DNA from 3 places in the Pseudomonas sp. S32 genome. Region 2 is predicted to be linked to each of the others. Evidence: predicted binding sites of a transcription regulator. Region 2 holds the regulator's gene; each other region holds the start of a gene.
What was found. The regulator sigma-54, encoded in region 2, starts transcription at its own class of promoters, with help from an activator protein. The targets are predictions, from matches to a motif close to ANTGGCATNNANNTTGCTNT.
Positions count from the first base shown of each region.

Region 1: glnA (type I glutamate--ammonia ligase) is a predicted target of sigma-54. The motif match lies at 1,599-1,618, and genes of this name have one in related genera.
Region 3: flgB (flagellar basal body rod protein FlgB) is a predicted target of sigma-54. The motif match lies at 2,746-2,765, and genes of this name have one in related genera.

Region 1 is NZ_JACVVF010000009.1:5,695-10,417, reverse strand. Features, by position in the region: gene glnA (type I glutamate--ammonia ligase) at 95-1,501, opposite strand; gene thiI (tRNA uracil 4-sulfurtransferase ThiI) at 1,956-3,410, shown strand; gene typA (translational GTPase TypA) at 3,538-4,723, shown strand, end outside.
Region 2 is NZ_JACVVF010000001.1:132,581-137,303, reverse strand. Features, by position in the region: gene IAE38_RS00660 (ZIP family metal transporter) at 1-329, shown strand, start outside; gene IAE38_RS00655 (HPr family phosphocarrier protein) at 382-654, opposite strand; gene rapZ (RNase adapter RapZ) at 674-1,528, opposite strand; gene ptsN (PTS IIA-like nitrogen regulatory protein PtsN) at 1,531-1,995, opposite strand; gene hpf (ribosome hibernation-promoting factor, HPF/YfiA family) at 2,008-2,316, opposite strand; gene IAE38_RS00635 (RNA polymerase factor sigma-54) at 2,396-3,889, opposite strand; gene lptB (LPS export ABC transporter ATP-binding protein) at 4,066-4,723, opposite strand, start outside.
Region 3 is NZ_JACVVF010000012.1:53,686-58,408, forward strand. Features, by position in the region: gene flgE (flagellar hook protein FlgE) at 1-1,099, opposite strand, end outside; gene flgD (flagellar hook assembly protein FlgD) at 1,129-1,830, opposite strand; gene flgC (flagellar basal body rod protein FlgC) at 1,843-2,286, opposite strand; gene flgB (flagellar basal body rod protein FlgB) at 2,289-2,699, opposite strand; gene cheR (protein-glutamate O-methyltransferase CheR) at 2,955-3,782, opposite strand; gene IAE38_RS09020 (chemotaxis protein CheV) at 3,833-4,723, opposite strand, start outside.

The DNA of each region.
Region 1 (4,723 bases), on a different contig from region 2:
GGAGGGTTCTGAAATGCTTGAAGGCAAAACGAGAACGGCCCCCCGAGGGAGGCCGTTTTGATGCTGTTACCGACGCCAGGCGCCGATCAGGTCATCAGCAGCTGTAGTACAGCTCGTATTCCAGTGGGTGAACGAAGGTACGGACCTTGATCTCTTCTTCGCTCTTCAGTTCGATGAAGGCATCGATGAAGTCGTCGGAGAACACGCCGCCCTTGGTCAGGAACGCACGGCCTTTGTCCAGTTCTTCCAGGGCTTCTTTCAGGCTGCCGCACACTTGCGGAATGTCCTTGGCCTCTTCGGGCGGCAGGTCATACAGGTTCTTATCCGCCGCATCGCCTGGGTGGATCTTGTTCTGGATGCCGTCCAGGCCAGCCATCAGCAGGGCTGCAAAGGCCAGGTACGGGTTGGCCGATGGGTCCGGGAAGCGCGCTTCGATACGGCGGGCTTTCGGGCTGCCGACGTAGGGGATACGGATCGAGGCCGAGCGGTTGCGTGCCGAGTAGGCCAGCATTACCGGGGCTTCGAAGCCTGGGACCAGACGCTTGTAGGAGTTGGTGGACGGGTTGGTGAAGCCGTTCAGGGCCTTACCGTGCTTGATGATGCCGCCGATGAAGTACAGGGCGGTGTCGGACAGGCCAGCATAGCCTTCGCCCGCGAAGGTGTTCTTGCCTTCCTTCCAGATCGACATGTGCACGTGCATGCCCGAGCCGTTATCGCCGTACAGCGGCTTGGGCATGAAGGTAGCGGTACGGCCGTAGGCGTCGGCAACGTTGTGCACGACGTATTTCAGGGCCTGTACTTCGTCAGCCTTCTTCACCAGGGTGTTGAACTTGACGCCGATTTCGTTCTGGCCCGCGGTGGCCACTTCGTGGTGGTGAACTTCGACGGTCTGGCCCATTTCTTCCAGTGCGTTGCACATGGCAGTACGGATTTCGTGGTCGTGGTCGAACGGCGGAACCGGGAAATAGCCGCCTTTCACGCCTGGGCGGTGGCCTTTGTTGCCGCCTTCGATATCGGCACCGGTCATCCACGAGCCTTGCTCGGAGAAGATTTTGAACATCGAGCCGGAAATGTCCGACTGGAACTTCACTTCATCGAAGATGAAGAACTCAGGCTCCGGGCCTGCGAAGACGGTGTCACCAATGCCGGTGCTCTTGAGGTATTCCTCGGCGCGCTTGGCGATGGCGCGTGGGTCACGGTCGTAGCCCTGCATGCTCGACGGGTCGACGATGTCGCAGGTGATGATCAGGGTGGGCTCTTCGGTGAACGGGTCGAGCACGGCGGTTTCGTCGACCGGCATCAGGATCATGTCGGAGGCTTCGATGCCTTTCCAGCCAGCGATGGAGGAGCCGTCGAACATCTTGCCGACTTCGAAGAAATCGTCGTCCAGCGCATCACGCGCCGGCATGGTCACGTGGTGCTGAGTGCCTTTGGTGTCCGTGAAACGCAGATCAATCCACTTGACGTCATGATCTTTGATGAGTTGAACCGACTTCGACATGTTGTCCTCCGGATGGTCTAGGGCACGGTTGGCCGCGGCCCTGGAAAAAGGGTGTTGCCGGGCGCGGATAGTCGGCCAAGCTTACCTGCCTCACAAGGGAGCAAATTGCATGCCAGTGCCCGAAAATGGCGAGGTCTGGACACAAGGGGGCGTTCTTGGGCATCTGGAGACAGGCTTAGGGCAAGCTTTGCACCATTAGCATGCGTAATTTTCCTGTGGTGCACCGCAATGGTGCGTTGCATCTTTATGTAGGAGCGAGCGCAGCTCGCGATTGCATTTTCCAGGGCTATCGTGTGGGGGCTATCGCGAGCTGCGCTCGCTCCTACGCGCTCCTACGATAGAGGGCGTTGCATTAATATTGGCGCTTCTGACCAAAAGTTGGTCAAAAGCTGAGCAACTTCCGCTATAATTCGCGCCCCTCATTTTCGGCAGGCCCAGTGCGCGCTGTAGACCAATGAAACTTATCGTCAAAGTCTTTCCAGAGATCACCATCAAGAGCCGGCCGGTGCGCAAGCGCTTCATCCGCCAGCTGGCCAAGAACATCCGCAACGTGCTCAAGGACCTCGACCCTGAGCTCGCGGTCGATGGTGTCTGGGACAATCTCGAAGTGGTCACCCGCATCGAGGACGAAAAGGTCCAGCGCGAGATCATCGAGCGCCTTACCTGCACCCCGGGTATCACCCACTTCCTGCAGGTCGAGCAATACCCACTGGGCGACTTCGACGATATCGTCGCCAAGTGCAAGCACCATTTCGGCCACCTGCTGGCCGGCAAGCACTTCGCCGTACGCTGCAAGCGCGGTGGCCATCACGATTTCACCTCGATGGACGTCGACCGTTACGTCGGCAGCCAGCTGCGCCAGCAGTGCGGTGCGGCCGGTATCACGCTGAAGAACCCCGAAGTGCTGGTGCGCATCGAAATCCGCGACCAGCGCCTGTACGTGATTCACAGCCAGCACCAGGGCATCGGCGGTTATCCGCTGGGTGCGCTGGAGCAGACGCTGGTGCTGATGTCCGGTGGTTTCGACTCCACCGTGGCGGCCTACCAGATGATGCGCCGCGGCCTGATGACCCACTTCTGCTTCTTCAACCTCGGCGGCCGTGCCCACGAGCTGGGGGTGATGGAAGTGGCCCACTTCCTGTGGAAGAAGTATGGCAGTAGCCAGCGCGTGCTGTTCATCAGCGTGCCGTTCGAGGAAGTGGTCGGCGAGATCCTCAACAAGGTCGACAACAGCTACATGGGCGTGACCCTCAAGCGCATGATGCTGCGCGCTGCTGCGCGCATGGCCGAGCGCCTGGACATCGACGCGCTGGTGACCGGCGAGGCGATTTCCCAGGTGTCCAGCCAGACCCTGCCCAACCTGTCGATCATCGATTCGGCTACCGACAAGCTCGTGCTGCGCCCGCTGCTGGCCACCCACAAGCAGGACATCATCGACCAGGCCTACGCCATCGGCACCGCCGATTTCGCCAAGCACATGCCCGAGTACTGCGGCGTCATCTCGGTGAACCCGACTACCCATGCCAAACGCCACCGCATGGAGCACGAAGAAAAGCAGTTCGAGATGCAGGTGCTGGAGCGCGCCATCGAGCGCGCCAAGTTCATCTCCATCGACCATGTGATCGACGAGCTGGGCAAGGACATCGAAATCGAGGAAGTGGCCGAGGCTCTGCCGGGTCAGATCATCATCGACATCCGTCACCCCGATGCCCAGGAAGACGAACCCCTGCTTATCGACGGGATCGAAGTCCAGGCCATGCCGTTCTATGCCATCAACAGCAAGTTCAAGCACCTGGACCCCACGCGCCAGTACTTGCTGTATTGCGACAAAGGTGTGATGAGCCGTTTGCACGCACACCACCTGCTCAGTGAGGGACATGCCAATGTGCGTGTTTATCGTCCGGCATAAGACGCCAGGGCTGTATGGCGGCAGCATCCGCCATCGCCCTCCCGACCTGCGGGCCCGCTGAGCCGCAAAGCATACCTATTCGCCGCCTACACTGGCGGCAACCGAATCCTCTGATCGAGATACAGTTGTGATCGAAAATCTGCGTAACATCGCCATCATCGCCCACGTTGACCATGGTAAAACCACCCTGGTCGACAAACTCCTGCGCCAGTCCGGCACCCTGGAACGTAACGAGCTCAACGACGAGCGCGTGATGGACTCCAACGACCAGGAAAAAGAGCGCGGCATTACCATTCTGGCGAAAAACACCGCCATCAACTGGAACGGCTACCACATCAACATCGTCGACACCCCCGGCCACGCCGACTTCGGTGGCGAGGTTGAGCGTGTGATGTCGATGGTCGACTCCGTGCTGCTGCTGGTCGACGCCCAGGACGGCCCTATGCCGCAAACCCGCTTCGTGACCAAGAAGGCCTTCGAAGCCGGCCTGAAGCCGATCGTTGTGATCAACAAGGTCGACCGCCCGGGCGCGCGTCCTGACTGGGTTCTGGACCAGATCTTCGACCTGTTCGACAACCTCGGTGCCACCGATGAACAGCTGGACTTCAAAGTCGTCTACGCCTCGGCCCTGAACGGCATCGCCGGCCTGGACCACACCGAAATGGGCGAAGACATGACGGCCCTGTACCAGTCGATCATCGACAACGTGCCTGCGCCTTCGGTTGACCGTGACGGCCCGTTCCAGATGCAGATCTCCGCACTGGACTACAACAGCTTCCTCGGCGTAATCGGCGTTGGCCGCATCGCCCGTGGCCGCGTCAAGCCGAACACCCCGGTTGTGGCCATCGACACCGACGGCAAGAAGCGCAACGGCCGTATCCTGAAACTGATGGGTCACCACGGCCTGCACCGTGTTGACGTCGAAGAAGCTCAGGCTGGCGACATCGTCTGCATCAGCGGTTTCGACGAGCTGTTCATTTCCGACACCCTGTGTGCACCGGACGCGGTAGAGGCGATGAAGCCGCTGACCGTTGACGAGCCAACCGTTTCGATGACCTTCCAGGTCAACGACTCGCCGTTCTGCGGCAAGGAAGGCAAGTTCGTCACCAGCCGTAACATCAAGGATCGTCTGGACAAGGAGCTGCTGTACAACGTAGCCCTGCGCGTTCAGGAAACCGACTCCCCAGACAAGTTCAAGGTGTCGGGCCGTGGTGAACTGCACCTGTCGGTACTGATCGAAACCATGCGCCGCGAAGGCTTCGAGATGGCCGTAGGCCGCCCTGAAGTGATCATCCGCGAAGTGGATGGCGTGA
Region 2 (4,723 bases):
CCATGGGCATTGCCCTGCAGGACGTGCCCGAAGGCCTGGTTATCGCGTTGGTGCTGGCTGGGGCAGGGATGCCACGCTTCAAGGCGTTTCTCATCGGTGCTGCATCCGGGCTGGTGGAGCCGGTGGCCGCGGTGATCTGCGCGTGGCTGGTGAACGTGGCGGAACTGCTCTTGCCGCTGGGGCTCGCGTGCGCTGCAGGTGCGATGCTGTTGGTGGTCACGCAGGAGATCATCCCGGAGTCACGCAGCAATGGTCATCATCGCCTGGCCAGCCTGGGGCTGTGTACGGGCTTCTGCCTGATGATGGTGATGGACACTGCGATGTCCTGACCACACCTTGTCGCCGAAAGATCGGCGACAAGGTTGCGGCGGCCCCGCCGATTTACTCGCCTTCGTCGAAGAAGTTCTCGATCAGCGCTACCAGGGCGTCCATGGCTTGCTGGTCCTGCTCGCCTTCGGTGTGCAGGTGCACCTGTGTGCCCTTGCCGGCCGCCAGCATCATCACGGCCATGATGCTCTTGCCGTCTACCAGCTTGTCCGGCGCCCGGCCAACCTTGACCTGGCAGGGGAAGCGGCCAGCAACACCGACGAACTTGGCTGCCGCCCGAGCATGCAGCCCCAGCTTGTTGATGATGGTGATTTCACGGGCGGGCATGGCGTGGCGGATCCTTGGGCTAGAGGTCGCGGTGACGGACCTGAACGTTTTTCAGGGTTTGCTGCAGCAACTGGCCAAGACGTTCGGTGATGTATACCGAACGGTGGTGGCCACCGGTGCAGCCGATGGCAATGGTAACGTAGGCCCGGTTGCTGGCGGCGAAGCGGGGTAGCCACTTCAGCAGGTAGCTGGAGATGTCGTTGAACATCTCCTGCACATCGGGTTGCGCAGCAAGGTAATCGATCACCGGCTGCTCCAGGCCGGAGTGCTCCCGAAGCTCAGGTTTCCAGTACGGGTTGGGCAGGCAGCGCACATCGAATACCAGGTCGGCATCAACCGGCATGCCACGCTTGAAGCCGAACGACTCGACCAGGAACGCCGTACCCGGTTCGGGGGTGTCCAGCAGGCGCAGCTTGATGGTGTCCCGCAACTGGTACAGGTTCAGGCGCGTGGTATCGATCTTGAGGTCGGCCAGGTCGGCGATGGGGCCCAGCAATTCGCGCTCCACACGTATGGCTTCTGCCAGCGAGCGGTCGGCGTTGGTCAGCGGATGGCGGCGACGGGTTTCGGAAAAACGCTTGAGCAGCGTGTCCTCGTCGGCGTCCAGGTACAACACATCGCACTTGATGTGCCGGGCCCGGGCCTCCTCAAGCAGTTCGGGGAAGCGTGACAGGTGGCTGGGCAGGTTGCGCGCGTCAATCGAAACGGCCACCTTGGGTTGCGGCAGTTCGGTGTTCAACAGGGCGGTTTCTGCCAGTTGCGGCAACAACCTGGCGGGCAGGTTGTCGATGCAGTAGAAACCGTTGTCTTCCAGGACATCGAGGGCGGTGCTCTTGCCGGAGCCAGACCGGCCGCTGACGATGATCAGGCGCATGTTCAGTGCTCGTTCTGTACGTCCAGGACAACCTGGAACAGGGCCTCACTGCTGGGGGCCGCACGCAGGCGCTCGCGAACCTCTTTGCGGTCGAGCATGCTGGCAATCTGGCGCAGCAGCTCCAGGTGAGCATCGGTGGCGGCCGCGGGTACCAGCAACACGAACAGCAGGTCCACGGGGGCGCCGTCGATGGCGTCGTAATCGATAGGGGCTTCGAGGTGCAGCAAGGCACTGACCGGGGTTGTGCAGCCTTCGAGCCGGCAATGGGGAATGGCAATGCCATTACCGAAACCGGTGGAGCCGAGTTTTTCCCGAGCGATCAGTTTTTCGAATACAGTTTGCCCGTCCAGTTCTGGCACTTCTTTGGCAATCAGCTCGGCGACCTTTTCAAGGGCGCGTTTCTTGCTGCCGCCCGGCGCGTTCGCGAGGGAACGGCCGGGGGTCAGGATGGTTTCAAGTCGGATCATGGATGAGGGGGATCAGCGGGCAGCCGCACCTTGCAGCAGGCTTTGCTGTTTTTCCTTGTGTTTTTTCAGTTGACGGTCGAGCTTGTCGGCCAAGGCGTCGATCGCTGCATACATGTCTTCGTGTTCGGCATTCGCAACCACTTCACCGCCGGGAATCTGCAAGGTCGCCTCGACCTTCTGCTGCAGTTTCTCGACCTTCATGATGACCTGCACGTTGGTGATCTTGTCGAAGTGACTCTCCACGCGGGCGAGCTTTTCAAGCACATAATCGCGCAGTGGCTGGGTGACTTCTACATGCTGTCCACTGATATTGACTTGCATACAGCTTCTCCTTTTGTTGCCCGTGCATAAAGAGGCAGGTGTTGCACCTGCCACACAAACGCTGTGGCGCATCTCAGGGTTACATCAGCCGCTTACGCTCGCTCGACGGTGCAATACCGAGAGACTCGCGGTACTTGGCGACGGTACGACGGGCTACCTGGATGCCTTGTGCCTCCAGTAAACCAGCGATCTTGCTGTCGCTCAATGGCTTTTTCTGATTTTCCGCGGCAACCAGTTTCTTGATGATCGCGCGGATCGCCGTGGACGAGCATTCGCCGCCTTCGGCAGTGCTCACATGGCTGGAGAAAAAGTATTTCAGTTCGTAGATACCACGCGGGGTGTGCATGTACTTTTGCGTGGTAACCCGGGAAATGGTCGACTCGTGCATGCCTACCGCTTCGGCAATGTCATGCAGTACCAGGGGTTTCATGGCCTCGTCACCGTGGTCGAGGAAGCCGCGCTGGTGTTCGACGATCTGGGTGGCCACTTTCATCAGGGTTTCGTTGCGGCTCTGCAGGCTTTTGATGAACCAGCGCGCCTCCTGCAACTGGTTGCGCATGAAGGTGTTATCGGCGCTGGTGTCGGCACGGCGTACAAAGCCTGCGTACTGCGCGTTGACGCGAAGGCGCGGGATGGCTTCCTGGTTCAGTTCCACCAGCCAGCGCTCGCTGTCCTTGCGCACGATCACGTCGGGCACCACGTACTCGGGCTCGCTGGACTCGATCTGCGAGCCGGGGCGGGGGTTGAGGCTCTGCACCAACTCGATCACCTGGCGCAGTTCGTCTTCCTTGAGCTTCATGCGGCGCATCAGCTGGCTGTAGTCGCGGCTACCCAGCAGGTCGATGAAGTCGCTCACCAGGCGCATGGCCTCGGCCATCCACGGGGTGCTGCCAGGCAACTGGCGCAGTTGCAGCAGCAGGCATTCGCCCAGCGTGCGGGCGCCTACCCCTGCGGGCTCGAACTGCTGGATACGGTGCAGCACCGCTTCGACTTCATCCAGTTCGATGTCCAGTTCGGGGTCGAAACCTGCACAGATTTCCTCGAGGGTGTCTTCCAGGTAGCCCTGGCCGTTGATGCTGTCGATCAAGGTGACCGCGATGAGGCGGTCGGTGTCGGACATGGGCGCCAGGTTCAACTGCCACAGCAGGTGGCTTTGCAGGCTCTCGCCCGCGGACGTGCGGGTGGTGAAATCCCATTCGTCGTCATCGTTGCTGGGCAGGCTGCTGGCGCTGGTCTGGTAGATGTCTTCCCACGCGGTATCCACGGGAAGCTCGTTGGGGATGCGCTCGCTCCACTCACCGTCTTCCATGTTTTCGGTGCTGACGGTGGTTTCCTGGAAACTGTTGTCCTGCGTTTCGGCGGCCGGCTTGTTTTCGGCGTTGTCGGCCATCGGGTCGTTGTTGTCGAAGTCGTCGCCGTCTTCCTGGCGTTCGAGCATCGGGTTCGACTCCAGGGCTTCCTGGATTTCCTGCTGCAGGTCCAGGGTGGAAAGCTGGAGCAGGCGGATGGCCTGTTGCAACTGCGGTGTCATCGTCAGTTGCTGGCCCATTTTTAGGACGAGCGATGGTTTCATGGCAGGGGCTTGGTACCTTGTTCGCCGGCGCGCATGCGCCATCCACTACACGAGGGCGCCGGGGCGCCAAATCAAGCAAGTTTTATGCCTTAAATTGTAGCGTTTGCCTAGAGCACTGTAACAACTTGACCCGCAATAGATAGGCTTTTTTGCCGTGCCCCAGGCCCGTCCCGGGATCAGAGGCGGAACTCGTGGCCCAGGTACACCTCTTTGACCAGGTCGTTGGCCAGGATCGTTTCTGCATCCCCTTCGGCGATCAGGCGGCCATCGTTGACGATATAGGCGGTTTCGCAGATATCCAGGGTTTCACGCACGTTGTGATCGGTGATCAGCACGCCGATACCCTTGGCCTTGAGGTGGTGAATGATCTGCTTGATGTCGCCTACCGAAATCGGGTCCACGCCGGCGAAGGGTTCGTCCAGCAGGATGAACTTGGGCGCGGTGGCCAGTGCGCGGGCAATTTCGACGCGGCGACGCTCACCACCGGACAGGCTCATGCCCAGGTTGTCGCGGATGTGGCTGATGTGAAATTCCTGCAACAGGCTTTCCAGCTCCTGGCGACGGCCTTCGCGGTCGAGGTCCTTGCGGGTTTCCAGGATGGCCTTGATGTTGTCAGCCACGGACAGCTTGCGGAAGATCGACGCCTCCTGTGGCAGGTAGCCGATACCCGCCCGGGCGCGCCCGTGCATGGGCTGGTGGCTGACATCGAGGTTGTCGATCAGCACACGGCCCTGTTCGGCCTGGACCAGCCCGACAATCATGTAGAAGCAGGTGGTCTTGCCGGCGCCGTTGGGGCCGAGCAGGCCCACGATCTGGCCGCTGTCGATGGACAGG
Region 3 (4,723 bases), on a different contig from region 2:
CAATCGGGGTAAGCCCCTGCATGTTGGCGAAGCTGGCGACGGCCACCTGGCCAATGACCTTGTTCTGGCCGTTGGTGAAGCTGGCAAACAGCACACCGCTCTTGTCGACGTTCAGGCCCGACAGCTCACCGGTGGCGAAACCGTCCTGGTTCTTGGCAGTTACGGCGGAGGCCGCGTTGTACTGGGTGGTCTTGAGCATGTCCAGGCTGATGCCACCAGTGCTGGCGGTGGCGCCATTGGACGACCACTGGCCGGCAGCGTTTTTCTGCGCAGGGACCCAGTTGTCGAGGTTGAAGGTTTTGTTGGCGTTTACGCTCAGGCCACCCGTCACCGGCCCTGCAGTGAGGCCATCGGCGTTCAGCGTACCGTCGGACTTGAACGGCAGGTTATTGATCAGCGGCTGGGTCGAGGTCGGGTCGGTAGGATTGCGGCCGTCGATGGTGGTGTACATCTTCCAGGAGTTGGATGCATCGTCCTTCAGGAAGTACTGGTTCAGCTGATGCGCATTGCCCTGGCTGTCATACACGTCGCTGCTGAACGTGTAGTTGTAGCTTTTCACATCGGACGGGTCGAATGGGGTAACGGTGGGCGCCGCATCGCTGGACTTCAGGTTGATGGTCTGCTCGATCTTGCCAGTGGCCTTGGGGGTCAGGTTGGCGGTGTCGATTTGCAGGTTGGTCAGCACACCCTGGATGATCTGGCCATTGGCATCCACGGCGTACCCTTGCAGGTTCGCACCGGACGAGTTGACCACGAAGCCCTGCTTGTCGCTGTAGAACGCACCGGCGCGGGTGTAGATTTTCGAGCCGTTGTCGTTCAGGGCAAAAAAGCCGTTGCCATCAATGGCCATGTCCAGCGCCTGGCCGGTGCCGTTGATGTTGCCCGAAGTGAAGCGCTGCGACACCGCCGCGGTGGTCACCCCGGTACCGATGGTGGTGCGCCCGGCGCTGGTACCCCGAATGGAGCTGGAATACTGGTCGGCGAATTCGGCGCGGGAAGACTTGAAGCCGGTGGTGGCAACGTTGGCAATGTTGTTGCCGGTGACGTTCAGGGCCTTGTTCGCTGCGTTGAGGCCGCTAAGGCCGATGTTGTAAGACATGTGCTAACTCCTGAAGGTTGCGGAAGGCCCTAGATGCCGATGCTCTGGATTTTGGAGAGCGGAACACTGCCCAGCCCGGCGAGGTTGAGCGTCATTTCTGCGCCATTGCTGCCCATGGTCACGCTGGTGACACTGGCCGGCAGGTTGGTGGTCATGGCGGTGGCGGTGCCGTCGACCGAGGCCGTGGCCTTGAACGAATAGGTGCCCGCCGCCAGCGCCTTGCCGTCGTCGTCCTTGCCATCCCAGGTGAAATCGACCTTGCCGCCCGCCTGGCTACCCAGCTCGAGCGTGCGCACCAGCTTGCCATCCTTGTCGTACACCCCCACCGAAGTGGCGGTGCTGGACGCGGTCAGGTTCACCGAGCCTTTCATGTCCTTGCTGGTGTCCACCATGGCCTTGTCGGTTTGCACCATCACGTTGCGGCCCACCAGTGATGAGGCCTGCAAGGCCTGGGAGGACTGGAACGCAGCAGCGATGGAGGTCACCGAACTGTTGAGCGTCTGAATACCTTCAAGGCTGCTGAACTGTGCCAACTGGGCCACGAACTCGCCGTTCTGCTGCGGATCGAGCGGGTTCTGGTTTTTCATCTGGGTAACCAGCAGCTGCAGGAACGCGTCCTTGCCCAGGGCGCTGCCGGCCGCACCGGTGTTGCTGTTGTTCTTGCTCTGCTGTTGCTGCAGCGACGTCAGGTAGGCACTACCGACGTCAGCCGTGGAGTTGGTGGTGGTCATGTCGGCTTCCTATCACTGGCCCAGGGTCAGGACCTTCTGCATCATGCTTTTGGCGGTGTTCATCAGCTCGGCATTGGTCTGGAACGCACGGCTGGCAGAAATCATGTCGGCCATCTCTTCCACCACATTGACGTCGGGGTAGTACACATACCCGTCCTTGTTGGCGGCTGGATGGTTCGGCTCGTAGCGTGCCTCGAGGTTGCTCTGGTCCTCGACAATGCCGGTCACCTGCACGCCCTGCCCGGCTTCGCCCTGGTCTTCGAACAGCGACTGGCTGCTGCCGGCCTGCGCGTTCTGGAACGTGGTGGCGAACACCGGGTGGCGGGCGCGGTAGGTCTGGTCGATGCTCGAAGACACGGTTTCGGCGTTGGCGATGTTGGAGGCAACGGTGTTCAGGCGCGTGTTCTGCGCGCTCATGCCGCTACCGGCAATGTTGAAGACACTGGACAGCGACATGGTCATTCTCCCCGCAGGGCCGAAACCAGCCCTTTGAATTTACTGTTGAGCAGCGTGAAGCTGGCCTGGAAGCCGATGGCATTCTCGGTGTAGTTGGACTGCTCGATCTGCGCATCTACGGTGTTCTGGTCGATCGAGGGCTGCGCCGGCGTACGGAACTTGAGGCTGTCGTCCGCCAGTGCCATGCCTTCGGCTTCGATGTGCCGGCTGTTGGTCCGCTCCAGGCCGATGCGCCCGTTGTTCTGCTGTTTCTCGCTCTCGGCAGCCAGCACCGAGGCGAAATCCATGTCGCGGGCCTTGTAGTTGGGCGTGTCGGCGTTGGCGATGTTGTTGGCCAATACCTCGGCACGCTGGGCGCGGAAGCCCAGGGCCTTCTCGTGGATGCCAAGCGCCTTGTCGAAGCTGATGCTCATATCGGGGAAACCTTCAGAGGTTGACCGGAATTACGTTGAGCAAGCTATAGCAAAGGCTGTGCCAATTGGCCGAAAGCCTTTAGATAGGGGGGCTGCGCGTGAAGTGCGCGAACCGCGATGCCAGAAAAGCGGCAAAGGGCTGCCGCCAGGCGTGCCGAAAGCGGCAATTGCAGGGCGCCAAATGCGGCAAAACAAAAAATTGACAGCACCTGCAACGAAAAAGGCCGACAACCCTGGTTGCCGGCCTGCAGTACCTTATTTGGCCTGGTAGATGATGCCCGGGCTGCATTGCACCATCTGGTAGTGGTCAGGCAGGCCGTTAAGGGCTTCGGAGGCACCCAGGAACAGGTACCCGCCCGGCTTCAGCGTGCTGTGAATGCGCAGCAGGATGTCTTTCTTCACCTGGGCCGAGAAGTAGATCAGCACGTTGCGACAGAACACCACATCGAACTTGCCGAGGCTGGCATAGCTGTCCAGCAGGTTGAAGGAGCGGAATTCGACCCGGCTGCGGATCGCGGGCTTGACCGCCCAGCGCCCTGGCCCCTTGGTCTCAAAGTACCGTTGCAAGCGCTCCTGGGACAGGCCGCGGGCGATGGCCAAGCTGTCGTACTCGCCGGTCTTGCAGTTGGTCAGCATGGTGCCTGACAGGTCGGTGGCGACAATTTGCGCCCCCATTTTCAGCTGGCCCAGATTGCTGCGTTCGAACTCGTCGATGGCCATCGAAATGGAGTACGGCTCTTGCCCCGACGAGCACGCGGCCGACCACATGCGCAGGCGTTGCCCAGGGTTGGCGCGGATGAACTCGGGGATGACCTTGTTCTTCAGCACCTCGAAGGGGTAGGTATCGCGAAACCACAAGGTTTCGTTGGTGGTCATCGCATCCACCACCTGTTCGCGCAGGCCGCTGCGTGGCTGGGTCTGGATACGCTGCACCAGCTCGCCCAGGCTCTTGATGCCCTGCTGTTCCATCAACTTGTTGAGACGGCTGGACACCAGGTATTGCTTATTCTCGCCCAGCAGAATGCCACAGGCTTTCTCCAGGAATACCCGGAACTGTTCGAAATCCAAATTACCCGTAGACACTACTGCCGCCTCTTTTCAATCACTGTGGCCGGGGCTTGCCCCGGCTGCTTTCAATGCGTTGCCTTGATCCGGTCGACCACACGCTGGGCCAGGTCATCCGGCCTGAACTTGGCCAGGAAGTCGTCGGCCCCCACCTTTTTCACCATCGCCTGGTTGAATACTCCGGACAGCGAAGTATGCAGGCAGATGTGCAGTTTTTGCATGCGTGGGTCGCTGCGGATTTCTGCGGTCAAGGTGTAGCCGTCCATCTCCGGCATTTCGATGTCGGAGATCATCATCAGGAACTCCTCTTCGGGCTTCTTGCCCTCCTCCACCAGTTGGTGCAGGTAGTTGAGAGCCTGGCGACCATCATTTAGTGCCACGACCTCCACACCGACCGTTTGCAGGCAACGGCTGACCTGCTTGCGCGCCACCGACGAATCGTCGACGGTGAGCACCCGCAGCAGCACGGCCTTGTCCTGCACCTCGGCGTCCACCACCCCGGCGGACACCGACTCCGAAGACGGCGCCACCTCGGCCAGTACCTTTTCCACGTCGATGATCTCGACCATGCGGTTGTCCACACGGGTGACGGCAGTCAGGTAATGGTCGCGGCCAGTGCCCTTGGGTGGCGGATGGATCTCCTCCCAGTTCATGTTGACGATGCGCTCTACCGAATGCACCAGAAAGCCCTGGGTCTTGGTGTTGTACTCGGTGATGATCACGAAGCTGCTGCGCGTGTCCTCCTGCAGCGGCCGCAAACCGGTGGCCATCGACAGGTCGAGGATCGGGATGGTCGCCCCGCGAATGTTGGCCACACCCCTCACCACCGGGTGGGCCTTGGGCAGCAGGGTCAGCGCAGGGCACTGCAGCACTTCTCTGACCTTGAAAACGTTGATGCCATAAAGCTGCTCGCCATTGAGGCGGAACAGCAGCAGTTCCAGGCGATTCTGCCCTACCAG